DNA from 3 places in the Franconibacter pulveris genome. Region 2 is predicted to be linked to each of the others. Evidence: predicted binding sites of a transcription regulator. Region 2 holds the regulator's gene; each other region holds the start of a gene.

Region 1 (10,192 bases), 2.0 Mb from region 2:
GGCGGGGAAAGAGCAGTACCTGATCCCGTATTTTATCTCCGCGCACCCCGGCACGCGGGATGAAGACATGGTGAACCTGGCGCTGTGGCTCAAGCAGCGCCGTTTCCGTCTCGATCAGGTGCAGAACTTCTATCCTTCGCCGCTCGCCAACTCCACCACCATGTATTACACCGGCAAGAACCCGCTGGGGAAAATTGGCTACAAGAGCGAAGAGGTGGTGGTGCCGCGCGGCGACCGCCAGCGCCGTCTGCATAAAGCGCTGCTGCGTTATCACGATCCGGCCAACTGGCCGCTTATCCGCGAAGCGCTGGAGGCGATGGGCAAGAAGCATTTAATCGGTTCGCGCCGCGACTGCCTGGTACCCGCGCCTACGCTTGATGAAATGCGCGAAGCGAAGCGCCAGAACCGCAACACCCGGCCTGCGCTGACGAAGCACACGCCGATGGCTATCCAGCGCCAGAAGCCAGCAGTGAAGAAAGCGCGCCGCGATAAAGCGCAGTAATAAAAACCCCGCTCCGGCGGGGTTTTTTGTGGGTTTAATACAGCCCGAACAGCTTCCACCAGGCAAGGCCGAGCGTCAGGAAAATCGCCTGGTTAACGAGGCTGATGATAAATCCGGTGCGCCACCAGACGCCGGTCGGCACATAGCCCGCGCCGAACAGGATCGGGCCGCGGGCATGGGTGTACTGGGTAAGCGAGCAGTAAAGGCTGCTGGTGAAGGCGAGCATCAGCGCCATCGGCGCCGGCGGGATGTTCAGGTTCAGCCCCACCCCGAGGAACACCGCATACAGCGCGGCGATTTGCGCGTTGCCGCTGGCGAAAAAGTAGTGCGTGTAGAAATAGGCGGCGTTCAACAACAGCAGCACCAGCACCCAACTGGTGCCCTGCATCATGTGACCGATGCTGTCGCCAATCAGGTTGCCAAACCAGCTGGTGAAGCCGAGCTTTTTCAGTTGGTTCGCCATCATCAGCAGCGCGGCGAACCAGATAAGCGTATCCCACGCGCCTTTTTCGCTTTTCACATCCTCCCAGCTCAGCACGCCTGAGAGCAGCAACACCGACAGCCCGACAAACGACGCCGTGGTCGGGTCCACGCCGAGCTGTCCGCCAAAGATCCAGAGCACCAGCAGCACGACGACGGTGGCGAGCATCAGCCATTCGCCGCGGGCCATCGGCCCCATCTGCGCCAGCTCACTCCGGGCGATGCGGGGCGCATCCGGCGTATGGGTGATTTCCGGGCGGGTGAGCCAGTAAACCAGCAGCGGCGCCAGAATCAGCGACGCCAGGCAGGGCAGGAGCGCGGCAATAAACCAGCCGCCCCAGCTTATGGTCACGCCCGCATTGGCGGCGAGCTTCACCGCCAGCAGGTTGCCGGTATAGCCGGTCATAAACAGCGCGGCGGTGACGTCGTTCACGTTGCCGATGCAGGTGATAAGAAAGGTGCCGATTTTTTTACGCGACTCATCCTCCGGGCGGGAGTCGAAGCTGCGCGCCAGCGAGTCGGCGATAGGATAAATCACGCCGCCGCAGCGCGCCGTATTGCTTGGCATGGCAGGCGAGAGGATGAGATCGGCGAAGGCGAGGCCGTAGGCCAGACCCAGCGTGCGCTTGCCGAGCAGGCGTATCATTTGCAGGGCGATGCGCCGCCCGAGGCCGGTTTTAATAAAGCCGCGGGCAATCATAAACGCCACCACGATAAGCCAGATAAGCGAACTGTTCAGGTCGCTTAGCGCCGTGGCGATGGCGTCGCTGGCTTTGCTGTCGCCTGCGGCATAGGTCAGCGCGAACACGGTTATGCCGATAATGCCGACGGCGCCTATCGGCAGCACTTTAGCGACAATGGCGGCGATGGTGCCGACAAAAATAATGGCCGAGTGCCAGGCCGGCGCGCTGAGTCCTTCCGGCGGCGTTACCCGCCAGAGGACGGCGACACAGAACGTAATGATGATTAACGGCAGCCAGCGTACGCCAGCCGGTGATGAGTGAGCCACAATCGTACCCCTATTCATGCAAATTATTGGAAAGTGTTTAAAAATTCATTTATTAAATAAGTTCTTGTTTAAACAAGGCTTTTCAATTGTGCGCCGCATCACTTTCCAAATACACACTTATTTTGTGGTTTAAGAAGATGGCTATTGAGAAGGGGAGGAGGGCTAACCGTTTGTCATTGCTCTGCTTTCGGGATTAAGCCTTTTTTATGATGGTCAAAATTTCGCCAGCTTATAGAAATAGAGATATGTTGAACGGTTCCGGGCGAAACAAATGTACCTTTCATGGTGGTTAATCGCGCCGCTGCTGCTGGCGGTGGTAGTGCTGTTTAAAATGGTCTCCCGGCTTTCGCGGGAGGTGGACAAACTGGAAGGGGAGCTGGAAGAGAGCAAAGGAAAAGTCGAACTCTTCCGGCAGTACGCCCATCGCTTCAAGCTGGTTAACCTGAAAATGGCGGCGGGGCTTGCGCAAATCAGAACGCTTTCCCACAACATGGCGGGCGGCGACGAGGCGGAAAAGGCGCGGCTGCTGGCGGAAATTGATGAGGCGTTGCACAGGGCGACCGAAGAGGAGCCCTTTGTGGACAGGCAGACGCTGAGCGTGCCAGCGCAAGAGGCGCCGACGGAACGAAAGCTTCAGCCTCAACAGGCGAGCAATTAACAGAAAAATAAAAAGCGCCGCCCGCGCATAACGGGCGGCGCTTTTTGCTGCGCTTAACCGCCGAACTGATCCGGGTCCGGCCCCAGCCGCGTGCCTTTATCCAGCTTCGCAATCTCGCCCAGTTCATCTTTATCGAGGCGGAAATCCCAGACGTTGAAGTTTTCCACGATGCGCGCTGGCGTGACCGATTTCGGGATAACCACCAGCCCGCTGTCGAGATGCCAGCGGATAACGATCTGCGCCGGGGTTTTACCATATTTATCCGCCAGTTCACGGATAATTTTCTGATCAAACACCCCCTGGCCGCCCTGCGCCAGCGGGCTCCAGGATTCGGTCTGGATCTTATGGGTGGCGTTCCAGGCATTCAGCTGGCGCTGTTGCAGCAGCGGGTGCAGCTCAATCTGGTTGATAACCGGCTTTACGCCAGTCTCGTCAATGATGCGCTGCAGGTGGCTTACCTGGAAATTACAGACGCCGATGCTTTTCGCCAGCCCTTTTTGCTGCAGTTCAATCATTCCCTGCCAGGCTTCCACATAGTGGTCGATGGCGGGAACGGGCCAGTGCATCAGATAGAGATCCACATAGTCGAGCTGGAGTTTTTCCAGGCTCTCCTGCAGGGCCTCGTGAGGACGCTGCTGATCGTCATTCCACAGCTTGGTGGTAACGAAAATCTCTTCGCGCGGCACACCTGCGCTTTTTAACGCTTTACCGACGCCTTCTTCGTTTTTATAGGCCGCTGCGGTATCAATGGAGCGATACCCCACTTCCAGCGCCTTGTGGATTGCGTTCACCACCTCTTCGTTGCCCGCTTTCCACACACCGAGGCCGAGCTGAGGCATGATTGTGCCGTCATGCAGCTTGATTACGGTCGGATTTGCCATGCATGTCTCCTTCTGAGCTAACACGCCGGGGAAGCCCCGGCGAAAGTCACGTGAGATTAAGTCTGGACGAAATAGTCAAAAACGAAAGGCCGAGGGCGAAAAGCTTAACGCGCCGCTTCGTAAATGCGACGGCTGACCTCAAGCGTAATGTCCCTGTGCTCGCCAAGCTGCGTCATGCCGTGCTCTTCAAGCTTGGCAAGCAGCGCCGGAATGGTGCTGCCATCAAGGCCCCAGGCGGAAAGGCGGGTCGGCGTGCCCATTTGCTCGAAGAAGTGACGCGTCGCGTTAATGGCGGCGTCGATGCGCGCCTCTTCGCCGCCTTCGCGGAGGTTCCAGACGCGTTCGGCGTACTGCAACAGCTTCTCGCGCTTCTGCTCGCGCTTTTCGTTCAACAGCGCAGGCAGCACGACAGCGAGCGTCTGGGCGTGGTCGAGGCCATGCATGGCGGTCAGTTCATGGCCGAGCATATGGGTTGCCCAGTCCTGCGGCACGCCTGCGCCAATCAGGCCGTTCAGCGCCATGGTCGCCGCCCACATCACGTTGGCGCGCACGTCATAATTTTCCGGCTCTTTAAGCGCTTTCGGGCCTTCTTCAATCAGGGTCAGCAGCAGCCCTTCGGCGAAGCGATCCTGCACTTTCGCATTCACCGGGTAGGTCAGGTACTGTTCGATGGTGTGAACAAACGCGTCCACCACGCCGTTCGCCACCTGGCGCGGCGGCAGGCTATAGGTGTAAACCGGGTCGAGAATCGCGAAGACTGGCTGCACGAAAGGCGATTTAAACGCCTGCTTGTCGCCCGTGGTGCGACGGGAGATGACCGCCCCCTGGTTAGATTCGGAGCCGGTGGCGGGCAGCGTCAACACGGAGCCCATCGGCACAGCGGCGTTGATATCGCGGCCATAAGTTTGCAGGATATGCCACGGGTCTGTCTCCGCCGGATAGCGGGCCGCCGCCGCGATAAACTTGGTGCCGTCCAGCACGGAGCCGCCGCCGACCGCCAGCAGAAACGTCACGTTTTCTTTACGCACCACTTCCACCGCTTTCATCAGCGTTTCGTAGGTTGGGTTCGGCTCGATGCCGCCGAATTCCAGCACGTCGATGCCCGCCAGCGCCTGGTAAACCTGGTCCAGCACGCCGGTCTTTTTCACGCTGCCGCCGCCCCAGGTAATCAGCACGCGGCTGCCTGCCGGGATCTGCGCGGGCAGGTCGGCGATGGCGTTTTTACCAAACAAAATACGGGTGGGTGTATGGAGATTAAAATTATTCATTAGCAGATACCCTTATCACAGGTAAAGAAGTGGCGGCGAGGCGCAGCCTGTTGGCGGTTATTGTCCGCCCCGGCGGGCCGCGCGCTCAATGCTCATTTCTGCCTTTGTCTTGCCTGTTCCTCCTGGGCTCTGGAGAAAACGGCGGTTTTTACGCACACTGTCAGCGCTGAAATAGAGAAGCGGAGCAGCGCGAAATGAATCGTCAGGCAATCTGCCAGCAGCTGGCGGAGAAAATTAAGGTATTGAAATATAAAGAGTCTATGCCGGATGGCCTGGCTTCAGAGGTGCGTTTACTCTATGGCACGGAGCCGCATCCGCGAACGCCGGTGATGTACCAGCCGGGCGTCATATTTCTCTTTTCCGGCCACAAAACGGGTTATCTCAATAACCGCGTTTTCCGCTACGACGCTAACGAGTATCTGCTGCTGACGGTGCCGCTGCCTTTTGAATGCGAAACCTTCGCCACGCCGCAGGCGCCGCTTGCCGGGCTGCGCATTAACGTTGACCTTTTACAGCTGCAGGAGCTGGTGATGGAGATTGGCGAGGATGAGCGTTTTCGTCCGGCTTCGTCGTCCAGCGGCATTAATTCCGCCACCCTTTCCGACAAAATCCTCTGTGCGGCTGAACGGCTGCTGGATGTGCTTGAACATCCGCTCGACGCCCGCATTCTCGGCAAACAGATTATTCGCGAAATCCTCTACCACGTGCTGATGGGGCCGCGCGGCGGCGCGCTGCTGGCGCTGATAAGCCGCCAGACGCACTTTAGCCTGATAAGCCGCGTGCTCCGACGCATTGAATCGCAATACACCGAAACGCTTTCGGTCGATCAGCTGGCGGCGGAGGCGAACATGAGCGTGTCGGCGTTTCATCATAACTTCAAAGCGGTAACCAGCACGTCGCCGTTGCAGTACATCAAAACCTTCCGGCTTCATAAGGCGCGAATGCTGATGCTGCACGACGGTATGAAGGCGAGCGCGGCGGCGCTGCGGGTCGGATATGAAAGCGCCTCCCAGTTCAGCCGGGAGTTTAAACGCTACTTCGGCGTAACGCCGGGGGAGGATATTGCGCGGATGCGGCTGTCGCCAGGGATGGAGCTGCCGCCCCGTTAAGCAGCGCCCCGCGCGGTGAGGCGGGGCGGGAACATCAGGCGGCGCGTTTCTTCAGCACCACTATCACGGCGCTGAGCAGGCCAACGACCAGCAGCACGATGGGCAATACCATCAGGAACGTCATCACTTCGTCTTCATGGCGCTTCACGAAAGGGATCATGCTCAACGCATAGCCGAGGCTCGTTACCACGCCGACCCACAGCAGGGCGCTCAGCCAGTTGAAAAGCTGAAAACGGCGGTTGGAAAGGCCGGAGATGCCCGCCATGGTGGGCAGCAGCGTGCGCACAAACGCGAGAAAGCGGCCAATCAACAGCGCCAGCAGGCCATGGCGGTCGAACATGCAGGTGGCCCGCTGATGATATTTTTGCGGCAACTGCGCAAGCCACCCTTTCACCAGTCGCGTATTGCCCAGCCAGCGCCCCTGCACATAGCTTAGCCAGCAGCCGAGGCTGGCGGCGGAGGTGAGGATAATCATGGTGGGGACAAAGTCCATCACGCCTTTGGCTATCATCGCGCCCGCCAGCAGCAGCAGGCTGTCGCCCGGCAGGAAAGAGGCCGGCAGCAGGCCATTTTCCAGAAACAAGGTCGCAAACATCACGAACCAGACAACGCCGACAATATGCGGGTCCGCCAGCGCGGCAAAATCGTGTTGCCAGAGCGCAGCGATAATATTTTGTATAACAGCCATGAATAATCCTGTGGAACAGCCTGTGTCGTCTTATTGTACTCGCAAACGCCCGCAACATCTTGATGCAGGCGTATTAAACGCCGGAAATTCCGTCAGCCTGGGTGTCCACATTCATTGAGAAATGTTATGCAATACGCTGGAAACCGGCTTCCAGATCGGCGATGAGATCGTCGACGTTTTCCAGACCTATATGCACCCGCACCAGCGTGCCGGTGAAATCCACGCCGCCTGCGGGGCGGAGCGCGGCTATCTCTTCCGGCTGGTTGGCTAGAATAAGCGATTCATAGCCTCCCCAGGAATAGGCCATGCTGAAATAGTGGAAATTGTCGAGGTAGCTCGCAAATTCCGTCTCGTTCAGGCGCTTTTTAAGAATGAATGAGAAGAGGCCGCTGCTGCCGGTAAAGTCCCGTTTCCAGAACTCATGCCCTTTGCTGCCTGGCAGCGCCGGGTGATTCACGCGCGCCACCTGCGGATGCTGCGAGAGCCATTCGGCAATTTTCAGACTGCTTTCCTCATGCTGGCGCAGACGCACGCCAAGGGTGCGCAGGCCGCGGCTGGTCATATAAGCGGTATCGGCATCCAGCATCTGGCCCATCAGATAGGCGTTTTCACGAAGCTGCGGCCAGCAGCGCTCGTTAGCCACCGCGGTGCCCACCATGCCGTCGGAGTGGCCAATCAGATACTTGGTGCCCGCCTGAATGGAGATATCAACGCCGAAGTCGAGCGCGCGGAAAAGAATGCCGGCAGCCCAGGTGTTGTCGATCATGATGATGGCTTGCGGCGCCACGCGGCGCACCGCCTCAACAATCGCAGGGACATCATGCACTTCCATGGTGATGGAGCCGGGCGATTCCAGAAACACCACGCGGGTGTTGGGCTGAATAAGCGTGGCGATATCCGCGCCAATCAGCGGGTCGAACCAGCTGGTGGCGACGCCAAGCTTGCCGAGGATTTTGGTGCAAAAATCCTGAGTGGGTTCATAGGCGCTATTGGTCAGCAGCACGTGGTCGCCTTGCTCGACAAACGCGAGGAGCGTGTTGGCGACAGCCGCCGCGCCGCAGGGAAACAGCGCGCAGCCCGCGCCGCCTTCCAGTTCGCACATCGCTTCTTGCAGGGAGAAGTGGGTGAGGGTGCCGCGACGGCCATAGAAAAGCTCGCCCTTAGCGCGGTTCGCGGTAGCGTGCTTTTTGGCTTCCACGCTCTCAAAAACCAGCGATGAGGCGCGCTGGATAACGCTGTTTACCGATCCCTGCGTGTAACGCTTACCGCGCCCGGCGTTTATCAGCGTCGTCTCGATGTGCTTTTCTGTCATGTGGCTTACCCTGTTTATACGTCTGGATGTCTAAACATACGTTACCACGGTTCACCGTCGCTGTTTCGTCTCACAGTAAAAAAAGCGGAAAAATCGCCAGCGGGCCTGCTTTACTGCGTGAGCGCAAAGAAATTTTCCCTTCGCCAGGGCATTCTGTAAATACTAATGAGAACTACTATCAATTCGACGTCGTTTTGGTATTATTACGACAGTTTTGGTGTTTTTTCGTCCTGGAGATGAAGAGTGGGAAATAATTTGATGCAGACGGACCTTTCCGTCTGGGGCATGTATCATCACGCCGATATCGTGGTAAAGATTGTCATGATCGGCCTGATTCTGGCGTCAGTGGTCACCTGGGCTATTTTCTTCAGCAAAAGCGCAGAGCTGCTGAGCCAAAAGCGCCGCCTCAAGCGCGAGCAGCAGCAGCTGGCTTCCGCCCGTTCCCTGAACGACGCTTCAGAAATGGCGGCCTCCTTCCACAAAAAAAGCCTCAGCCAGCAGCTGATTAACGAAGCGCAAAACGAGCTGGAGCTTTCCGCAGGCAGTGAAGATAACGAAGGCATTAAAGAGCGTACCGGTTTTCGCCTGGAGCGCCGCGTGGCGGCCGTTGGGCGTCACATGGGCCGCGGCAACGGTTATCTTGCGACCATCGGCGCGATTTCGCCGTTTATCGGCCTGTTCGGCACCGTGTGGGGCATTATGAACAGCTTTATCGGCATCGCCCAGTCGCAGACCACCAACCTCGCCGTTGTGGCGCCAGGCATCGCCGAAGCGCTGCTCGCCACGGCGATTGGCCTTGTCGCCGCTATCCCGGCGGTGGTCATTTACAACATTTTCGCCCGTATGATCGGCAGCTATAAAGCCACCCTCGGCGACGTCGCCGCGCAGGTGCTGCTGCTGCAAAGCCGCGACCTGGACTTAGGCGCCAGCTCCCAGGCTCATCCGGTGCGTCCGGCTCAGAAACTGCGCGTAGGTTAATACCCCATGGCGATGCGTCTTAACGAAAACCTCGACGATAACGGCGAAATGCACGAAATCAACGTCACGCCGTTTATCGACGTGATGCTGGTGCTGCTGATTATCTTCATGGTGGCCGCGCCGCTTGCCACGGTGGATGTGAAGGTGAACCTGCCCGCCTCCACCAGCCAGCCGCAGCCGCGCCCTGAAAAACCGGTTTATCTGTCAGTAAAAGCGGACAAAACCATGTATCTCGGCAACGATCAGGTGACGGAAGACACCATGATTACTGCGCTGAACGCGGCCACCGCGGGCAAGAAAGACACCACCGTCTTCTTCCGCGCGGATAAAACCGTGGATTACGAAACGATGATGAACGTGATGGATACGCTGCATCAGGCGGGGTATCTGAAGATTGGCCTGGTAGGTCAGGAAGTCACGAAAAAGTAATCTGGTGAAAAATGAAAAGGCGCGGCGAAGGTCGCGCTTTTTTTATGGGCGCTTTTGGCGGTGGGGGTAAGCGCGAAGAGGCGGGGGCGCTGCGCTTGTTCACCTCTATAAACACCAGCCCTCTTTTTCAAAGGGAGAGGGGGGACTCAACGCGCCACCCGCCGTGTATGTGGTACTGCTTAGCCGCAATGATAACCGCCCGTCACGCCGTGCACTTCAGCGGTCACATAGCTTGATTCCTGGCTTGCCAGATAAACATAAACCGGCGCTACTTCCGCAGGCTGGCCCGCACGCTTCATCGGCGTCGGCTGGCCGAAGCTGGGTATCGCCTCCTGAGTCTGCCCGCCGGTAACCTGCAGCACCGTCCAGATGGGGCCGGGCGCCACGATGTTTACGCGAATGCCTTTTTCCGCCACCTGTTTTGCCAGCCCGCGGCTGTAATTCATGATGGCCGCCTTGGTCGAAGCGTAATCCAGCAGGTTGGGGTTCGGCTGGTAAGCTTCAATGGAGGAGGTAGTGATAATGCTGGCGCCCGGTTTCAGGTGCGGAATTGCCTCCTGCGTTATCCAGAACAGGGCGAAAACATTAGTGGCGTAGGTGCGCTGGAACTGCTCGCTGGTCAGGTCCGCAATACGGGTGACGGCGGTCTGCTTGCCTGCCACCAGCGCCATAATATCAAGCCCGCCCAGTTCCTGAACCGCGCGCTGCACCAGCTCGCGGGCAAACGCTTCCTCGCAGATATCGCCGGGGATCAGTATCGCCCTGCGGCCTGCTTGCTCAATCAGCGCTTTGACCTGGTCGGCATCTTCCTGCTCTTCAGGCAGATAGTTTATCGCCACGTCCGCCCCTTCCCGGGCGAAGGCGATGGCGGCGGCGCG
Region 2 (10,192 bases):
GGGGCCGAATGCCGTGGAGCATAGCCACTATTTGCGCATCTATATGGGCCACCTGCGCCAGAAACTGGAAAGCGATCCGGCGCGTCCGCGCCATCTGCTGACAGAAACGGGGATTGGCTACCGCTTTATGCTGTAACGCGGACATAAAAAAGGGAGCGACAAGCGCTCCCTTTTTTTTATTCAACCCATCAGGCGTTTTTCAACACTTCGCTGACGATCTCCACCGCTTCTTTCTCAATCTGCTTACGGTGTTCCGCGCCGAGGAAGCTTTCACAATAGATTTTGTAAGCGTCTTCCGTGCCTGACGGACGCGCGGCAAACCAGCCGTTGTCAGTCATGACTTTCAGCCCGCCAATGGAAGCGCCGTTGCCCGGCGCGGCGGTCAGGCGCGCGGTGATAGGGTCGCCCGCCAGCTGGCTTGCGCTGACCATTTCCGGCGACAGCTTAGAAAGCGCCGCTTTTTGCGCGGACGTGGCGGAAGCCTGCAGACGGTTATAGCTCGGCGCGCCGAAGCGTTCAGCCAGCTCATCGTAATGCTGCTGCGGGTTTTTGCCGGTGACGGCGGTGATTTCCGCCGCCAGCAGGCACATGATGATGCCGTCTTTATCGGTGGACCACGGCGTGCCGTCAAAACGCAGGAAGGAGGCGCCCGCGCTCTCTTCGCCGCCGAAGCCAAAGCTGCCGTCGTAAAGGCCATCAACGAACCATTTAAAGCCTACCGGCACTTCCACCAGCTTACGGCCGAGATCGTTCACCACGCGGTCAATCATCGCGGATGAGACCAGCGTTTTACCGACAGCCACCTCGTTGCCCCACTGCGGACGATGCTGGAACAGATAGTTAATGGCGACCGCCAGATAGTGGTTCGGGTTCATCAGCCCCGCCGGGGTGACAATGCCGTGACGGTCGTAATCCGGGTCGTTGGCAAAGGCCAGATCGAACTTATCACGCAGCGCCAGCAGGCCCGCCATCGCAGACTCAGAGGAGCAGTCCATACGGATAACGCCATCTTTATCAAGGTGCATAAAGCGGAAAGTCTGATCGACCTGATCGTTAACAATGGTCAGATCCAGCTTGTAGTGCTCCGCAATACGCTTCCAGTATTCGATACCGGAGCCGCCAAGCGGGTCAACGCCGAGCTTCAGGCCCGCTTTCTGGATAGCCGCCATATCGACGATATCCGCCAACCCTTCGACAAACGGCTGCACCAGGTCTTTTTCCTGAATGCGGCCGCTGGCCCAGGCCTGGTCAAGCGGCAGGCGTTTAACCTCTTTCAGGCCGTTCGCCAGCAGCGCGTTTGCACGATCTTCCACGACTTTGGTTACGTTAGTATCCGCCGGGCCGCCGTTCGGCGGATTGTATTTGATACCGCCATCTTCCGGCGGGTTGTGAGAAGGAGTAATGACAATGCCGTCCGCCTGAGCGCCGCCATTTTTGTTGTGGACCAGGATAGCGTTAGAAACCGCAGGCGTTGGCGTGTAACCATTATTTTCCTGCACGATGATATCGACGCCGTTCGCGGACAAAACTTCCAGCACAGAGATAAAGGCGGGCTCAGAGAGCGCATGGGTGTCTTTACCCACATAGCAAGGGCCGGTAATACCGTTTTTGGCGCGCTCTTCGGCGATGGCCTGGGCGATAGCCAGAATGTGCTGCTCGTTAAAGCTGTGACGTCCCGCGCTGCCGCGATGACCGGAGGTCCCGAACTTCACCGCGTGCTCAGCGTTGCCGACTTCCGGCTTCAATACGTAGTACTGCGCGGTAAGCTGCGCGACGTTAATCAAATCACTTTGTTGCGCGGGTTGACCCGCACGGTTATGCATTGCCATGGCCTGATCCTTCTGACGCTTGTGTTAGATGGTGCCGCAAACCTTTTCAATTAATTCCGCCGGGAACTGCATGGTCTGCATGATATGTTCGATCATGCTGCATTTGCGGCCCGTATTCGTATTAGTAATAACCCAGTATGGCGTGCCCGGAACATGTTTGGGCTTGGTCTGGTTGCCGCTTTGCAGCAGCGTTTGCTCGTCACCGGCGAAATAGACGCGGGTGCGGCCATGCAGCGACTCGGTGGCTTCGGCAAACGCTTTTGCATCCAGTGAATAGAGTGTAGACAGCACCAGCATGAAACGATTGACCGCTCGCTTCTGTTCTGCGTATTCGTCCGATAAAAGCAGCTCTCGCATAGCGCGAACGCGGTCTTTGGCAGGGTTCGCCGGCTTTTCGGCAACGGCTGCGTTGACAGGCGCGCTCTCTTTCGCCTGAGCGGCAGCGGCTTGCGAGCCGGCGGCGACTTTCAGCATGCGCCGTAAAATGTCGGACGCGCTTTCGCCAATGTGCTGAGTGTGGCTGGCAATGTAGCGATACAGCTCGTCATCAACTTCAATCGTTTTCATCTTAATCCAGTGCAATATCTTTTCTGAATACAAGTCGTTGGGATTATAGAAGTAAAACCCAACAGCGGATAGCGTCACACCTGGAGGGGCGGCAAAAGTCGGAATTAACTGGCTCCTTGCAGCCGGACGGCAGAATGGTCAACATGATACCCTAACCTTTCAGATGCAAAAAAAGAACTTTGCCATGAAATTGAATACCCGAATGCAATCTGCGCAACAACCGAATAACAATTCGCCTGTCGTTTTGATTCACGGCCTGTTTGGCAGTCTGGATAACCTCGGCGTGCTGGCTCGCGATCTGGTGAAAGATCGCGACGTGCTGCAGGTCGATATGCGTAACCACGGTCTTTCGCCGCGTAGCGATGAGATGACGTATCCCGCTATGGCGCAGGATATTGTGGAAACCCTGGATGCCCACCAGCTTGATAACGCGGTTCTTATCGGGCACTCCATGGGCGGCAAAGCGGCAATGGCCGTGACCGCGCTGATACCGGAGCGCATCGTCAAACTGGTGGCGATTGATATCGCGCCTGTCGACTATCAGGTACGACGTCACGATGAAATTTTCGCCGCCATCCGCGCGGTAAGCGACGCGGGCGCCGCGACGCGCCAGCAGGCGGCCGCCATTATGCGCGAGTACCTCTCTGAAGAGGGCGTCGTTCAGTTTCTGCTGAAATCTTTCGCTGACGGTGAATGGCGTTTCAATGTGCCGACGCTTTGGGAGCAGTATGCCCACATTGTTGGCTGGCAGGAGGTGCCGGCGTGGCATGGCCCTTCGCTGTTTATCGCTGGCGGCGCTTCGCCTTACGTACAGGAAAAGCACCGCGAGGCCTTGCTTAAGCAGTTCCCTGCGGCACGAGCGCATGTCATTGCCGGCGCCGGGCACTGGGTGCATGCCGAAAAGCCCGAAGCCGTATTGCGCGCCATTCGTCGCTTCCTGGAAACTGATTAAAAACAAGGCGACTGGCGCTAACATGCCGCTAACGCGTTGGCGCGCCTCGTTCCCTGATGTATGATGGCGCGCTGAATGACACCCGGGCATCCGCTCCGGCAGCCTGTTTCCCCTGTCAGTAGTCAAATCATGGCCAAAGAACAAACGGACCGTACGACATTAGATCTGTTCGCGGACGAGCGTCGCCCGGGTCGCCCGAAAACCAATCCGCTGTCGCGTGACGAACAGTTGCGCATCAACAAACGGAACCAGCTCAAGCGCGACAAAGTTCGCGGGCTTAAACGCGTAGAGTTAAAACTTAACGCGGAAGCGGTTGACGCCCTGACGCAACTGGCGCAGGCGCGCAACATGAGTCGCAGCGAATTGATCGAAGAAATTTTGCTGGCACAACTCAAGGCGCTGAATAGCTGAGCCCTTAAGACCCTTTTTCTTGTATGGAAATGTGTCAGAGTGTGCACCCCACCGTGATAGCAGTTTCCGCCCTCTTCTCTGTTCTGCTATGATTGCCCTATCTGTGGGCATTTTGCCACTACCATATCATTAGGATTCAAGAGGTTATTTTTCTCATGGCAATCGTAGGCATTTTTTTCGGCAGCGACACCGGCAACACCGAAAATATCGCAAAAGTTATTCAGAAACAGCTCGGGAAAGACGTTGCTGAAGTGCACGATATTGCCAAGAGCAGCAAAGAAGATCTGGAAGGTTTCGATATCCTGCTGCTTGGCATCCCGACCTGGTACTACGGCGAAGCGCAGTGCGACTGGGATGATTTCTTCCCGACCCTTGAAGAGATTGACTTCAATGGCAAGCTGGTCGCGCTCTTCGGCTGCGGCGATCAGGAAGACTACGCGGAATATTTCTGCGATGCGCTCGGCACCATTCGCGACATTATTGAACCGCGCGGCGCCACTATTGTGGGTCACTGGCCGACGGAAGGTTACCACTTTGAAGCCTCTAAAGGTCTTGCCGATGACAATCACTTTGTTGGCCTTGCCATTGATGAAGATCGTCAGCCCGAACTGACCGCTGAACGCGTCGAAAAATGGGTTAAGCAAGTTTCTGAAGAACTGCACCTGCAGGAAATCATTAACGCCTAATCGTGAAACGGCGATAAATGTATTTTTTATCGCCGTTTTCACTTCATTGATAGATAAAAGCGATAAAAATGATTGCTACAAATTTTTAACTTTTATCCGCATATCTGTACAATACCCTTCAGGATTATCGGGTAACGAGACGGCAAGCGCCGCGCTCGCCACGTTTTGAAAAGCACTATTGCTGGACGCTTGCGGTTTTCATTTGGGCCTGTCAGTTCTATAATGAGTCGCATTCATCTTCAGCGCATCCGATCTTAAGCTCTCCGGAGCACACCGTTTAGCAACAGGACAGATTCCGCATGACTGACAATAACACCGCATTAAAGAAGGCTGGCCTGAAAGTCACGCTTCCTCGACTGAAAATCCTTGAAGTGTTGCAGGAGCCAGTAAACCATCATGTCAGTGCGGAAGACTTATACAAGCGCCTCATTGACATGGGCGAAGAGATTGGTCTCGCGACCGTTTACCGTGTGCTGAATCAGTTTGACGATGCGGGTATCGTAACGCGTCATAATTTTGAAGGCGGCAAATCCGTTTTCGAACTGACTCAACAGCATCATCATGACCACCTGATCTGCCTCGACTGCGGCAAAGTTATCGAGTTTAGCGACGACTCTATCGAAGCGCGTCAGCGTGAAATCGCTTCCCGCCATGGCATTCGTCTGACCAACCATAGCCTCTATCTCTATGGCCACTGTGCCGATGGCGACTGCCGCGAAAACGAGCACGCGCACGACACAAAGTAAGCGAAAATAGCGTTCCGTTTTTACTTTTTGTTAATAAGCCGACATAGTATGTCGGCTTTTTTTACACCTTTATCAGGCAGACGCGACGCTAATAGTCCATTTTCTTGATGCTTGCTATTTTAATATACTGGTCAAGAACTTATTTTATCTTATCTTTTTCTTACTTTTTATTTTCAGAAAAAGTAAATTATTTTACCATTCAATCAGTTACCTCCCTTAAGCGCCCCATTCGGGCTTGCAACGCCACTGGCCTGTATTGCAGTAAAAAAATCAACTCTATTAGAATAGCCCCTCGTTATTTATTCCAATAATATACTTATATATAGGTCGCCGTTATGGTAATACCTCAGAAACCCCTTGCCGAAATTTATCGCCTGTCCGATATCTTTAATGGTTACGGTAACTGGTATCGCGCAGAGAAAAATACGTCTATTCCAACGCGTGAAGGCTTTGTTTGCATTATTCGTGGTGGCCTTTTTTCCGTATTGCGTAAAAGCGATAGATTACTGATTGAAAAATGTAGCGCCCCGTCTATTCTGGGCGTTGCGCGTAATCTTAATAATAAAAACTATTTCAGAATTCAGGCCGATGCTGAGTGCCACTACCAGCTCATTCCTTTTGATAAATTTCTGAGCGAAATAGAAAACCATCAGTGTCAACCACAGTTATATAAGGTACTGGCCTGGTCTATCGACTTACTCTGCCATCGTGAAGAATTATTGCTTGGGCATAATAGCTATCTCATGATTAAAGGCAATCTGGTCACGCTTGCCGCCATGGATGAATTTATGCGAAATAAAATTAACGTAGCCGATTATATCGTTAAGCGAACCAACCTTTCTCGCAGCATGGTGATGAAAACGTTGTCGCAGTTGCGGCATGATAACTATGTAGAAATAAGTAAAGGAAAATTAACCGGGCTGCGTACGCTGCCAGAAAGCCTGTAAGCTTTTGCAGAAAGATAAAAGCCCGCCATCAGGCGGGCTTTTTATTACGGTGCTATTTAACGCTATCGACGCGGCTGTAGCGTTGACCATCCGGGCTTACCGCGCGAATCTGCACTTCGCCCTCTACCTGCGGTCGCGCGTTATTGTCATAGCGTAGCCAGCTTTTACCGTTATCCGTGGAGTATTCTGCACCCAGCCCCGGCAGGCTGGTGTTTATTTCCAGTATGCCTTTTTCCACTCTGGCGCCCGGCACCGGCAAACGATACTGGATGCCCGCTTTATCCAGTTTCGCCAGCTCCCGGTGGCCTATAAGGCTTGCAAAGCGGGCCCAGTCTGACGCGAGGGCTTTTTTATCCACCCACTGCGTTTCCTGGCCCTTATACTCGCGACCCGCCTGATAAGCCTGCTCCCAGGCGGCGCGATGCCATGCGCGCTCAGCGACAACAATAAGCCTTGGATAGATCATGTACTCCATCTGTTTATCGGTACGAACGACTTCGCTCCAGAGCTGAGCGGAAAGGCCCAGCGCGCCCGGCCAGGGCTTATCAGATTTCGCACTGAAGGTATTGCCATCGCGATCAACGGAAGTTTCCGCATTCTGCGGCAGGTTGTCTGGCGCAAAGCTGAAGATTTTACGCTCGTCGCTGAACCGCGTTCCCCAGTAATAGCCGCTCTCCGCCGGATTTACCTCATAGGGGAAATCCAGATAGAGGTAGTCAGGGTTGGAGACGATAACCCTGAAACCTTTATTCGCCCAGTCGTTTGCCGTATCAAAGCCGCCCCAGAATAGCGTGTCCCAGAAGTTAACATTAACCTGACGGGTACTGAACGCGCTGGCGTCTTTCGCATCTTTCAACCCATCCTGCCAGGCCTGCATGACGCCGATGCCGTGCGCATTTACCAGCTTGCTGATCTCAATGCCAAAGTAGCTGGAGAGGTGTTCAACGTCCGCCACCTCGCCCCGTTCAAGCAGCTTTTTACACGCAGGTGATTTTTCCCACGGCTTATTTTGTTTACTCAGATCGATAATCCCCTTCCCCTCTTCCGGATGGGACTTGTCGGTATACCCTGTTCCCAGGTAGATATTCTTCGCCTCGTCGCCGCCGGCGTGCCAGACGGTTAAAGGTTGCCCCGCCTCTTTATGCATCAACTGAACCTCAGAGATGACTTTGTCGACGAAGTTGCGTGACGAAGCGAGACAAGGATTCAGATAACCGGTTCGATCGTAATACTGAACGCCTGTCGTGTTTGAGGTGTCGGCGGGATCCAGCAGGCGGTAGTGGTTTGCTTCCTGCGCTTTTCCCGCTTCCATTAAACGGGCATAGCGCGCTTCCATCGATACCACGGCCGCCCTCGCATGCGCGGGCATATCAATTTCAGGGATAACCTCGATATGCCGCGCAGCAGCGTATTTCACAATCTCAATATAATCAGCGCGCGTGAAGTAGCCGCTGCCGTTGTTATTGCTTTCAGGCCCCGAACCCAACTGCGGCAGAAGGCAGCGTTTTTCACTGAGGTCATGGCAGCGTTTCGCCCCTGTTTCGGTCAGTTCCGGCAGTCCGGGGATTTCCAGGCGCCAGCCTTCATCATCGCTCAGGTGGAAATGAAACTTGTTGAGTTTATAAGCGGCCATTTGATCCAGCAGACGCAGCACCGCCGCTTTTGAATGGAAATTGCGTCCGACGTCCAGATGAATAGCGCGCCAGCTGAAGCGAGGCGCATCGCTCACTTCAAGCGTAGCGATTTGCGGCTCACCTTGCGCCGGGAGCAGTGAGAGCAAAGATTGCAGGCCGTAGAAGACGCCAGCGGCGTCGTATCCCGTCACCCTTGTCTCCTGCGGCTTGATTTGTAAACGGTAAGCGCCGGATACCGCCTCAGGTTTCTGAAATTCGCCTGGCGCAACGAGCGTCTTAACCGGATAGCCCTGACCGGTTTTCACGCCGAGCTGCGCGAAACGCGAAGCCACCGCCTCGCGGGAAGCAGGCGCCAGCGAAGCCAGGTCGAGCGCGACCCCGCGGCTTAAGTCCACATTTTCGGTATGCACCGTAACCGTTTTAGGGGTAGGAACAATCTGTCCTCGCAACGCGGCAGCATCCGGTAAAGCGACATCGCTATTTTTGTTATAGCGCGCCTCTGCGGTCATCAGCACATTTTTATCATCCGGCGTGCGCTTCCACTGTTCACCGAGCGGGCTGACAAACCGGGCCAGTTCTTCCGTATCGGTGTTGGCGATAATAACGGGACGACTGTCGTCAGAGGTGACATACCAGCGAGGAAGCACGTCGGTAATAAAAAGCTGCCAGTACTCATTAATAATCGGAATAGTGATGGACTGGTTTGCCGGAAAGCCCGTGAACTTATCGGTGGGTTCAAGCTTATGCAGATCGCCCATGACATGGGTGACCTTAAACTGTTCATTATCCACCTTCAGGATTTGCCGGATGCTGTGAAACCAGATAGTCCAGTTTCTGTCGGCTAGCGCATCGCCATGGTTAGTTAAGGTGATAACGGCTTTACTGCAGGCGGCCCAGTCAGCGCCGAGCGCCGCGCAGTCCACCCCGTGTTGCTGCGCGTGGTTATCCTGCACAGCATAATTAAGCGTAAACTGACTCAGTTTATTCGCCAGTTCCTGGTCTGCCCAGGCGCTGCTCATTAGTCCGGCCAGAGCGAGCGCTAAAACACTACGCTGTAATCTCTTCATTTTGTTCCCTCAGAGCGAGATAGCATTAATGAGTATGAAGCGAGAAGCATCAGAACAGGGTGAACGGCGCAATGAACATAAATTTCACGTCGCGTTCGTCCTGAAAAATATTGCCATAGCCACCACCGTAACTGGGAATAGCGGAGTGGTTGTCATACTGCGTGAAATGCAGCTTAAACGTGGCGCCTTTAGCGCGCCCTTCTACGAAGGTATAAATTGCATCAAGGCTGTAAGCCGATTCCTTAAGACGATAATCAGGATCGTAATAGCCATCGCGGGTCGGCGCGGAACCGGGCTTAGCATCCCAGGCGTACGCGTAAGACGCGCCGACAGACCATCCCGCCAGCTTCAGGTGGGTAAGGTCATACATAGCGCCGACGAACAGCGCCTTCTCACCGTTGGCGTTAAAGTCAGAACGGTTATCCCACCAGATATCCAGCCGACCGTTTGATGAGGCGTAGGTTGGCGTCATGCGTTGCAGAAAGTAGCCTTGTTGCCCGTCGGCTTTGACCCAGGTCCCTTCCAGACGCAAATCAACCGGCCCCATCCTGTAGCCAAAGGTCAACGCCTGCAGCCATGCCGTGGCGTCATAAATATCGTTGCCGGAACCGTCGCTTACTTTGTCGCGGGCGCCGTAGAATTGATAACTGGCGGCGAGCGGCCTTCCCGCAATATCAAATTTATAACTGGCTTTAGCAAAGTACTGGTCAATGTAGCCTTGCGCCTGGCCGAAAGCCGCTTCGAGAATAAAGTTATTTTTGAAGTCATACTTCGCGCCTAAAGAATGGAGATAGTCGACGCGGGTCGCTTTATCGTTCTGGTAAAATTTATCCATTTCAAGATGCCACGGCGCTTTATAAGCGTTGCTCCACATATATGAGAAGCTGAGCAGGCCCGCCTCGCCGTAGTCCGCGCTGGCCCCCGCCTCCGCGCCCTGATAAGTGCCCGGCATAAAGCTCCAGTGCGGCGCCAGAAGCGTTTGGCCGGAGGGCTGGAGATATCCGGCGCGTGCCCATAAGGGGCCATATTTAAATTTCGCGGCGGCTTTATAAAGGCTTATTCCGCTTTTATCACCGGACCACTCTTCATCGTAAGCTTTATTGCTGGATGAAAAGGCGATTTCATTTGGATGCGCGCTGTCGCCATTTTCCGCCATTTCAATTGCCGTGAAGAGCGCCACGTCAACGCCGAACAGATCTGCCGCATAGCCTGACGAAAAATCGAGATTGCCATTCCAGGTTGAATGAGAGAGATTGGTTTTATATTTATCCTCTATGACATCCTTGCGGTCTCGTTCTCGCTGCCAGTAATAGAGGCCGCCTGTCAGCGTTGAATCATCAATAAAGCCTGTGG
Region 3 (10,192 bases), 2.1 Mb from region 2:
AGGCGGGTGTAGTTCACAAGCCCCTCCGCCATGCCGAACACCTGCTGCAACTGGCAGCCGAGCTCCGCCGGAATACGCGCGGCGAGAGAATCGGAAAGGCGAGCGCCGCCAACCTGCAACAGCTTCAGCGAGGCGAGCTGCGTATTGCCACCCCACTCGCCCACTGCCTGTAGCCAAAGGCTCACCGCAGGCGGCACCAGCGCGGTGACGTTAATCTGATGCTGTTCAATCAGCGGGAAGCAGAGCGTGGCGCTCGGGTCGCTCGCCAGCACCACGCAGCCCCCGCCAAAGAAGACGCCGAGCGCGCCGGGCGAGCTCATCGGGTAGTTATGGGCGGCGGGCAGCGCGCAGAGGTAGCGCGTTTCGCTATCAAAACGGCAAATCTCTACGCTGCGGCGAATGCTGTAGTAGTAATCGTTGTGCGTGCGCGGAATCAGTTTCGGCGTGCCGGTGCTGCCGCCGGAAAGCTGGAAGAAAGCCACTTCATCCGGCGCGGAAGGCGAGGCGACAACGTTATCTGCCGGCTCGTCAATCAGCGCTTCCAGCGTGTCGTTGCGCAGGGCGATAACGCGCAGCGAAGGCGTTCTGGCTTTCAGCGTTTCAAGCCAGGCGTCGTCGCCAAACAGGTCGTGCTCGCGGTCGGCAATCAGCAGCGCCGGGGCAATCTGGCTGGCGTAGGCGTCAAGCTCGGTGCGCTGGTGGCTGAAAAGCGCGTTAACGGAAGCCACGCCGATTTTCCACAGCGCGAACAGCGTGATGTAAAACTCCGCGACGTTGCCAAGCTGCATCAGCGCGGTATCGCCGGTTTTCAGCCCGCGGCGCTGCAGCGCGCCCGCAAGACGCGTGGCGGCCTGCTCCAGCTCGCGATAGCTGAAGCGCCGCTCGCCGTCTACCAGCGCCGTCGCGTCGCTGCTGGCGTGGCGGCTTAAAATATCGGTGAGCGGCAGATCCAGCCAGTAGCCTTTTTCACGGTAGCGGGCGGCGAAATCATCCGGCCAGCGGGTATAAGGGAGGGTCATGCAGGGCTTCCTTCATTCAGTCCAAATACGTTGAGCATGGTCGAGAGCTTGACGCCGGTTTCGCGCCATTCGCTCTGCGGCTCAGAGGCGGGCACAATGCCTGCGCCGGCGAAAAGCCGCACGCGGTTGCCGTTAAGCTGCGCGCAGCGGATAGTCACCACCCACTCGCCATTGCCCTGGTCGTCGCACCAGCCGACGATGCCGCCGAACAGTTCACGGTCAAACGGCTCCAGCTCGGCGATAAGCGTTTTGGCTATCTCATGGGGGAAGCCGCTCAGGGCGGGCGTCGGGTGCAGCAGGCAGGCGAGCGTTAGCGCGTTATCGCGGGCGTCCTGCGTCTCGCCTTCAATGGCGGTGGCAAGGTGCCAGAGGGTGGGCGTGGTGATAAGCGCCGGCGTTTCCGGCACGCTGAGCAGGCGACTGCGCGGCGCCAGCACGGTTCTCATCGCTTTCGTCACCAGCTCATGCTCATGTCTGTCTTTCGCAGAACGCAGCAGTTGATGGCCCGCCTCCCTGTCCTGCGCTTCATCCTGCATGCGGCGGGCGGAACCGGCCAGCGGCAGCGAGCTGAAACACTCGCCCGATTTACGCAGCAGCAGCTCCGGGCTTGCGCCAAGCAGCGCCCCGCCCGCTTCCAGCGGCACGTGGAAGTTAAAACTGGTGGGGTTCTGGGCGATAAGCCGCTCCAGCAGCGCAACGCTGTCGGGCGCGTCTTGCGTTGTGATATCGATAAGGCGCGACAGCACGATTTTATCGACGCGCGGCGTGTCGGTAAGCGCGGCGGCGCGGGCCACCATTTCCATAAACTGCGGCTGTTCAGGGATAGCCTGACGGCGCGTTACCTGAAGCGGTTTTTGCGGCTTCACGCTGCTGCGATAACGCTGGCGGTTAAAGGCGCGCCACGTTTGGGGAATAAACAGCGCCGAAGGTTTACGGGTGTCGAACGGAATGGCGCCGACGACGATGGGGTTGCTGACGCCCTGCGCGCGGGCGGCGGCGAAGTGGTTTTGCAACGCCTTCTGGAATTTCCCGTTGCGATCTGCGCCATCGGCGGCAGGCGTCGTCAACCGGGCGAAACAGCCGGAAGTGGCCAGGCTGCGATACGGCGACATGAAGAAAAAGCTGTCCGGTGAAAGGGTTATCCTCTCCACTTGCGTTTCCTCAGCCAAAGACGTGTCCATGCGCTCCTCCAAAAATGATAAGAGAACTGATAATTGTTATCATTTGTATTTGGTGGCGTAACCTAAGACGAAACGTCGGGCATGTCAACCAACGCCACATTTTCCGTTAAGCGGCGCGCTTGCATCGCTGCGGTAAATGGTGAAAATGAGAAGCATTACTCACCTTGCTTTTTACAGGATGCGACGCTGTGATCTCCCTTTTCGCCCGACGGGCGCTGCTGCTTTTCAGCGCACTGGTTTTAGGATTTTCCTCACTCACGCAGGCGGCGGCATGGCCGCGTCAGGTCACCGACAGCCGCGGCGCGCAAACGCTTGAAAAAGCGCCGCAGCGCATTGTTTCCACAAGCGTAACCCTGACCGGTTCGCTGCTGGCGCTCGACGCGCCCGTGGTGGCAAGCGGCGCGACCACGCCCGGCAACCGGCTGGCGGACGACCAGGGCTTTCTGCGCCAGTGGGGCGACATTGCGAAAAAGCGTAACGTGCAGCGCCTGTACATTGGCGAACCGAACGCCGAGGCGGTAGCGGCGCAGATGCCGGACCTGATTTTAATCAGCGCCACTGGCGGCGACTCGGCGCTGGCGCTTTACGATCAGCTCTCCGCTATCGCCCCCACGCTTATCATCAATTACGACGACAAAAGCTGGCAGCAGCTGTTAACCCAGCTTGGGCAGATAACCGGCCATGAGAAAGAGGCGCAGGCGCGCATTGCAAGCTTCGCGCAAAAGCTTGACCAGGCGAAAGCGCACATGAAGCTGCCGCCGCAGCCGGTGAGCGCGCTGGTCTACAACGCCGCCGCGCATGGGGCGAACCTCTTTACGCCGATGTCCGCTCAGGGGCAGCTGTTGCAGCAGTTGGGCTTTACCCTCGCGACGCCGCCGTTGCTACCTGCGCTTAGCAGCATGGGCAAGCGCCACGACATCGTACAGTTGGGGGGTGAAAACCTGGCGTCGGGGCTGAACGGCCAGACGCTCTTCCTCTTCGCCAGCGATGAAAAAGACGCTGAGGCGCTTACCGGCAACGCCCTGCTCTCTCATCTGCCCGCGGTGCAAAACAAGCGCGTTTATGCGCTGGGGCCAGAGACCTTCCGCCTGGATTATTACAGCGCGAGCCTGATACTCGAACGGCTGTCGGCGTTATTTAAAGCGTAAAAAAGGGGCCGCAGGGCCCCTTCTGTTATGGCTTCACCGCTTGCGGCGGCGACTGCCGCAGGCGGCGAAGCTCGCTTAACAGCAGCGTAAGCGCAACGCCTGCAACCGCCAGCGCCATTCCACTGACGCTCGCCGAGCTGACCGGCGAGAGCGCAACGCCCATGCCGCCCAGCAGCGCCGCGCCAATCGCATCGCCCGTTACGTTCTGCGCGGTCCACAGCCCGTTAATACGCCCGAGCATGTGGTCCGGCGTCTGCGTCTGAATCAGCGTGTACTGAACCAGCGAGCTGATGCCGCTCAGGTAGCCGAACAGCGCGAGGCAGACAACCCCTAAGCCCCAGAACGGCATCAGGCTGAAAATGCCTACCGCGACGAACGCCAGCACGGAAGTAATGAGCATAACGCGCCCCGGCTGCGTGGAGTGCGCCAGCCTGCCACTGGTAAGCGCGCCTGCCGCCGCCCCCAGCGGTACGGCGGCGTAAAGCGCGCCGATTTCGCCGCTCGCCATCTGCCAGTGGTTAGCCAGCGCCGGATAAAGCACGCGCACCGCGCTCGCCATCGTGAGCAGGGCGCCGATAAGCGCCACGCCGCCCACTACCGGGCTTGCCAGCAGAAAGCGAAACGCGCTCGCCAGCGCCTTTAGCGGATGCTCGCGCTGCATCTGCGGCGCAGGCAGTTTCGGTAGCGTAAGCAGCGGCAGCAGCGTGATGAAGGTGCCGAGCGCCGCCAGCGCGTAGTTCCATGTTACGCCGCCAGAGGCCAGCAGCAGGCCGCCGATAAGCGGCGAAATAACCGACCCCAGACGCACCGTCAGCATGGTAATCGCCCCCGCCTGCATCAAATTTTCTCGCCCGACAAGGGCGGGCGTGGCGGCCAGCAGCGCCGTGACGCCAATCGCGCCGAAAAAGCCGTCCCACAGGCCGAGCAGGTAAATGGCGATAAGCGAAGGGTCAGGCAGCATGGCGTTAATCCACAGCCCGATAAACCCCACGCCGCAGGTGGAGCGCGCCAGCAGAATCAATTTTTTGCGCTCATGGCGGTCCGCCAGCACGCCGCCGGTCATCAGGCCGATAAACATCGCCCCGCCGGTGAGCGTAACTGAAAGCCCCACCTGAAAAGGGGAGCCGGTGAGCGTCTGGATCTGCACCGGCACCGCCACGCCGAGCAGCCCCAGCGCGAGGATGGAAATAAAACGCGCCAGGAAGACAGCGCGGTAAGCCGGATGGGTTTTCAATAAACTCAGGTTGAGCAACAGCGAATTTCGGTTCATTACAGGGCCTTGAGAGCGAATTTTTCCTTACCGATTAACGGGGCGCCCATGCTAACATAGCCCGATAAGAGTGATAATAACTATCATTATCGTTGTGGGATGTGCGTTATGTCGGCCTCACGGTTTTCAGCGCGGGCTTTCTCCCTGCTGGGCCTTTTTCTTTTTTTGCTGCTCATCGCGGCGTTAAGTTTGTTGGTGGGCGCTAAGTCCATGCCGGTGTCGGTGGTGCTGGACGCCCTGAGCGGTCAGTGCCGGAGCGCGGACTGCACCATTGTGCTTGATGCGCGGCTGCCGCGAACGCTGGCGGGCCTGCTCGCAGGCGGCGCGCTGGGCGTGGCGGGTGCGCTGATGCAAACCCTCACTCGTAACCCGCTGGCGGACCCGGGCCTGCTTGGCGTCAACGCCGGCGCGAGTTTCGCTATCGTCATCGGCGCCGCCCTGTGGGGCGCCTCCTCTTCGCTTTCCCTGCTGGGTTTCGCCTTCGGCGGCGCGCTCTTCGCCTCGCTTATCGTCGCCTTTACCGGCAGCGCAGGCGGCGGTCAGCTTAGCCCGGTGCGTCTGACGCTGGCTGGCGTCGCGCTTACCGCCGTGCTGGAAGGCTTTACCAGCGGCGTCTCGCTGCTCAACCCGGTGGTTTACGACAGGCTGCGCTTCTGGCAGGCGGGTTCGCTCGACATTCGCACGCTTTCTACCCTCAAAATCATCGTTCTGCCGGTGCTGGCGGGCATGGCGCTGGCGCTGGGATTAAGCCGCGCGCTAAACAGCCTGAGCATGGGCAGCGATACGGCGACCGCGCTCGGCAGCCGGGTGGCGCGTACGCAGCTGCTTGGCCTGCTGGTGATAACGGTGCTGTGCGCCAGCGCGACGGCGGCTGTCGGTCCCATCGCCTTTATCGGTTTGATGATGCCGCACATGGCGCGCTGGCTGGTGGGGCCGGATCACCGCTGGTCATTGCCGGTTACGCTGCTCGCCACCCCCGCCCTGCTGCTGGTGGCCGATATGATTGGCCGGCTGATCGTGCCGGGTGAAATGCGCGTTTCGGTGGTGAGCGCGTTTATCGGCGCGCCGGTGCTGATTTATCTGGTGCGCCGCCGTCGCGGCGAGGTGTCGTTATGAAGGCTTCTCCTCGCTTATGGTTGGTCAGCGGCCTGTTTTTGCTGCTCAGCGCCGCGTTTGCCGTATGGGCGCTGGGCCAGGGCGCCGTTTCGCTGAGCATCGCTCAGGTCGCGGATGCGCTACGGGGCGATGCCCCGCGCAACGTTTCTCTCATTGTCATGGAGTGGCGTTTGCCCCGCGTGACGATGGCGCTGCTGCTCGGCGCGGCGCTTGGCGTCAGCGGCGCTATCTTCCAGTCGCTGATGCGTAACCCCTTAGGCAGCCCGGATGTGATGGGTTTTAATACCGGCGCCTGGAGCGGCGTGCTGGTGGCGATGGTGCTGTTTGGTCAACATCAGACGACCATCGCCGCGGCGGCGATGGCGGGCGGCATCCTTACCTCGCTTGCCGTCTGGGCGCTCGCCTGGCGAAACGGCATCGACACCTTCCGGCTGATTATCATCGGCATCGGCCTGCGCGCCATGCTGGTGGCGTTCAATACCTGGCTTTTATTGCAGGCCTCGCTTGAGACGGCGTTGTCCGCAGGCCTGTGGAACGCCGGGTCCCTTAACGGCATCACATGGAGCAAAACATTCCCCGCCGCGCCGCTGATGCTGCTGGGTCTGCTGGCGAGCGCGCTGCTGGTGCGCCGGATGCGGCTTTTAGAGATGGGCGACGACAGCGCCTGCGCGCTCGGCGTGCCGGTTGAGCGCTCGCGCCTGCTGCTGATGCTGGTCGCCGTCGTACTGACCGCCGCCGCCACGGCGCTTGCCGGCCCCATTTCGTTTGTCGCGCTGGTGGCGCCGCACATCGCCCGCCGCCTGAGCCGCACCGCCCGCTGGGGGCTTTTCCAGTCGGCGCTCTGCGGCGCGCTGCTGTTGCTCGCCGCCGACCTCGGCGCGCAGCACCTTTTTGCCCCTTATCAGCTGCCGGTGGGCGTGGTCACCGTCAGCCTCGGCGGTATTTATCTTATCGCCTTGTTGATTCAGGAGTCCCGTAAGCGATGAGCACCTTAACGCGCCTGCATGGCGATGCCCTGACGCTGGGCTATGGCGATTACCTCGTTGCCGAAAACCTCAGCGTGACGATCCCGGACGGCCAGTTTACCGCCATCATCGGTCCTAACGGCTGCGGCAAATCGACGCTGCTTCGCACCTTAAGCCGCCTGATGAAGCCTGCGGCGGGCAGCGTGTGGCTGGATGGCGAGCAGATCCAGCGCTACGCCACGAAAGAGGTCGCCCGGCGCATTGGGCTGCTGGCGCAAAACGCCAGCGCGCCGGGGGATATTACGGTGCAGGAGCTGGTGGCGCGCGGCCGATACCCGCATCAGCCGCTGTTTACCCGCTGGCGCGAGGAAGATGAGCGCGCGGTACAAAAGGCGATGGCGGCGACGGGCGTGGCTTCGCTTGCGCACCTTGGCGTCGATACCCTTTCCGGCGGTCAGCGACAGCGGGCCTGGATAGCCATGGTGCTGGCGCAGGAAACCTCTATCATGCTGCTGGATGAACCCACCACCTGGCTTGATATCAGCCACCAGATAGATTTGCTGGAGCTACTGAGCGAGCTGAACCGCGAGCAGGGTTATACGCTGGCGGCGGTGCTGCACGACCTTAACCAGGCGTGCCGCTACGCGACGCACTTAATTGCGCTGCGGGAAGGGAAAATCGTGGCGGAAGGCGCGCCGAAGGAGATAGTGACGCCAGCGTTGATTGAGGCGATTTACGGTCTGCGCTGCATGATTATCGAAGACCCGGTAGCGGGTACGCCGCTGGTTGTGCCGTTGGGGCGGCGTTAACCGCTCTTTTCCCTCGTGGTGCAGAACGGATAGCGCCCACCCTACAAAAGAATTCCAAATCTCAACGCGGATGCGAGGGGGTTTTCCTGCGGCTGCCCTTCTGCCGCGAGCCGGGATTGTTAAGGGGGCGGCGGCGAGCCCCCTTAACCCGTTCGCGGGATGCGAGATTTCATGTGAACGCGACGCAAAGGCGAACGGCACCTTTCACCGCCCGCACAGACTCCCCTCGCCCCTCTCCCCAGTGGGGAGAAGGAGAAGCCGCCGCTCCAGCAAAAGAACGGCTCAGAGGTTGATTCTGCCGTAGGGCGGGTCAGCGCCCCCGCCAGTCCGCCGTCGGGAAAAGTTGGGCGGTTTCGCTTATCCACCCTACGAAAATCCAGAATTCACAACCAACGCGGATGCGAGAGGGTTCCTGCGGCCGCCCTTCTGCCGCGAGCCGGGATTGTTAAGGGGGCGGCGGCGAGCCCCCTTAACCCGTTCACGGGATGTGAGATTTCATGTGAACGCGACGCAAAGGCGAACGGCACCTTTCACCGCCCCCACAGACTCACCCCGCCCTTCTCCCCAGCGGGGAGAGGGAGAAAGCCGCCGCTCCAGCAAAAGAACGGAGCGTCACGTTTAACAACCGATCACAGCGGCTGCGTCTGCGCCTCCACCACCGCCAGCGCCACCATATTGACAATGCGGCGTACCGAGGCGATAGGCGTCAGCACATGCACCGGCTTCGCCACCCCCATCAGGACCGGCCCGACGGTCACCCCTTCGGAGCTGGAAACGCGAAGTAAGTTGTAACTAATTCGCGCCGCTTCCACGTTCGGCATGATAAGGATATTGGCGGAGCCTTTCAGCGGGCTGTCCGGCATACGGTCGTTGCGGATGCTTTCAATCAGCGCCGCGTCGCCGTGCATTTCGCCATCTATCATCAACTCCGGCGCACGCTCGCGCACCAGCCGCAGCGTTTCACGCATCTTGCTGGCGGCGGGTGAATTCGACGAACCGTAGTTGGAGTGCGAAAGCAGCGCCACCTTTGGCTCAATGCCGAACCGACGCACGGTTTCCGCCGCCATCACGGTAATCTCCGCCAACTGTTCCGGCGCCGGGTCGTCATTAACATACGTATCAGCGATAAAGGTGTTGCCGCTCGGCAGCAGCAGCGCATTCATCGCGCCCGCCGCTTTTACCCCTTCGCGATAGCCGAAAATCTGCTGAACAACGCTGAAATGTTCATGATAATCGCCAATGGTGCCGCAAATCATCGCATCCGCTTCGCCGCGATGAACCATGATTGCGCCAATCACCGTGGTGTTGCCGATCACCGCGCGCTGCGCCTGCTCCTGGGTTACGCCGCGACGCTTCATGATGGTGTAGTACTCGTTCCAGTACTCTTTAAAACGCGGGTCCGATTCGTTATTCACTATCTCGAAATCTACCCCGGGCTGAATTTGCAGACCCAGCTTTTTCAGACGCATTTCGATGACGCTCGGGCGGCCCACCAGAATCGGCTTCGCAAGGCCAAGCGTGACCAGCTCCTGCGTGGCGTGCAGCACGCGCGCCTCTTCCCCTTCCGTTAACACGACGCGTTTCGGATCGGTGCGCGCCTGGGAGAAGATTGGCTTCATAAAGAGGTTGGTTTTGTAAACGAACTCGGTGAGCTTGTCTTTATAGGCTTCGAAATCGTCAATCGGCCGCGTCGCCACGCCGGAATCCATCGCCGCCTTCGCCACCGCAGGGGCGATTTTCACGATAAGACGCGGATCGAACGGTTTCGGGATAATGTAGTCCGGCCCGAACGATAGCTCCTGGTCGCCATAGGCGGAAGCGACCACTTCGCTTTGCTCGGCGTGGGCCAGCTCCGCAATGGCGTGTACCGCGGCGAGCTTCATCTCTTCGTTAATGGCGGTCGCGCCCACATCCAGCGCCCCGCGGAAGATGAACGGGAAGCAGAGTACGTTGTTGACCTGATTCGGATAGTCCGAGCGCCCCGTGCAGATGATGGCGTCCGGGCGCACTTCTTTCGCCAGCGGCGGCAGGATTTCCGGCTCCGGGTTCGCCAGCGCCAGGATAAGCGGCGAATCCGCCATCTGTTTTACCATCTCCTGGGTGAGCACTTTCGGGCCGGAGCAGCCCAGGAAAATATCCGCGCCTTCAATCACCTCGCCCAGCGTGCGCTTGCCGTTATCGTCAATCGCATAGGCGGCTTTGGTCTCCGCCATGTTCTCTTCACGGCCTTTGTAGATAACGCCTTTAGAGTCGCAGACCACAATGTTGTGCTTCTGCATGCCGAGCGCCACCAGCAGGTTCATACAGGCGATAGCGGAAGCCCCGGCGCCGGAAACCACCAGCCGCACGTCGGAGATAGTCTTTTTCACCACCCGCAGGCCGTTTAACACCGCGGCGGTACAGATAATCGCGGTGCCGTGCTGGTCATCATGAAACACCGGGATGTTCATGCGCTCGCGCAGCTTCTGCTCAATATAGAAGCACTCAGGCGCTTTGATGTCTTCCAGGTTAATGCCGCCGAAAGTGGGTTCGAGCGCGGCCACCACATCAATCAGTTTATCCGGATCGTGTTCGTCGATTTCGATATCAAACACATCGATACCGGCGAATTTCTTAAACAGCACGCCTTTGCCTTCCATTACCGGCTTGCCGGCCAGCGCGCCGATGTTGCCAAGCCCAAGCAC

Evidence for each region. The regulator Fur, encoded in region 2, represses iron uptake genes when iron is present. The targets are predictions, from matches to a motif close to ATAATAATGAGAACNACTATCAA.
Region 1: the regulator Fur is predicted to act here: its motif matches at 8,067-8,089, upstream of exbB (tol-pal system-associated acyl-CoA thioesterase).
Region 3: the regulator Fur is predicted to act here: its motif matches at 4,683-4,705, upstream of fepD (Fe(3+)-siderophore ABC transporter permease).

The regions. Positions count from the first base shown of each region.
Region 1 is NZ_CM165555.1:4,011,920-4,022,111, reverse strand. It holds gene ACU4F7_RS18940 (YgiQ family radical SAM protein) at 1-502, shown strand, start outside; gene ACU4F7_RS18935 (DASS family sodium-coupled anion symporter) at 537-1,991, opposite strand; gene ACU4F7_RS18930 (hypothetical protein) at 2,263-2,649, shown strand; gene dkgA (2,5-didehydrogluconate reductase DkgA) at 2,703-3,530, opposite strand; gene yqhD (alcohol dehydrogenase) at 3,635-4,798, opposite strand; gene ACU4F7_RS18915 (AraC family transcriptional regulator) at 4,993-5,907, shown strand; gene yghB (DedA family general envelope maintenance protein YghB) at 5,942-6,595, opposite strand; gene metC (cystathionine beta-lyase) at 6,720-7,907, opposite strand; gene exbB (tol-pal system-associated acyl-CoA thioesterase) at 8,151-8,885, shown strand; gene exbD (TonB system transport protein ExbD) at 8,892-9,314, shown strand; gene ACU4F7_RS18890 (SDR family oxidoreductase) at 9,494-10,192, opposite strand, start outside.
Region 2 is NZ_CM165555.1:1,367,959-1,378,150, reverse strand. It holds gene kdpE (two-component system response regulator KdpE) at 1-136, shown strand, start outside; gene pgm (phosphoglucomutase (alpha-D-glucose-1,6-bisphosphate-dependent)) at 189-1,829, opposite strand; gene seqA (replication initiation negative regulator SeqA) at 1,854-2,396, opposite strand; gene ybfF (esterase) at 2,581-3,348, shown strand; gene ybfE (LexA regulated protein) at 3,478-3,759, shown strand; gene fldA (flavodoxin FldA) at 3,915-4,445, shown strand; gene fur (ferric iron uptake transcriptional regulator) at 4,745-5,191, shown strand; gene ACU4F7_RS06515 (helix-turn-helix domain-containing protein) at 5,527-6,138, shown strand; gene ACU4F7_RS06510 (beta-N-acetylhexosaminidase) at 6,191-8,839, opposite strand; gene chiP (chitoporin ChiP) at 8,889-10,192, opposite strand, start outside.
Region 3 is NZ_CM165555.1:3,456,204-3,466,395, forward strand. It holds gene ACU4F7_RS16340 ((2,3-dihydroxybenzoyl)adenylate synthase) at 1-1,019, opposite strand, end outside; gene entC (isochorismate synthase EntC) at 1,016-2,200, opposite strand; gene fepB (Fe2+-enterobactin ABC transporter substrate-binding protein) at 2,392-3,348, shown strand; gene entS (enterobactin transporter EntS) at 3,374-4,618, opposite strand; gene fepD (Fe(3+)-siderophore ABC transporter permease) at 4,727-5,734, shown strand; gene fepG (iron-enterobactin ABC transporter permease) at 5,731-6,720, shown strand; gene fepC (iron-enterobactin ABC transporter ATP-binding protein) at 6,717-7,508, shown strand; gene maeB (NADP-dependent oxaloacetate-decarboxylating malate dehydrogenase) at 8,138-10,192, opposite strand, start outside.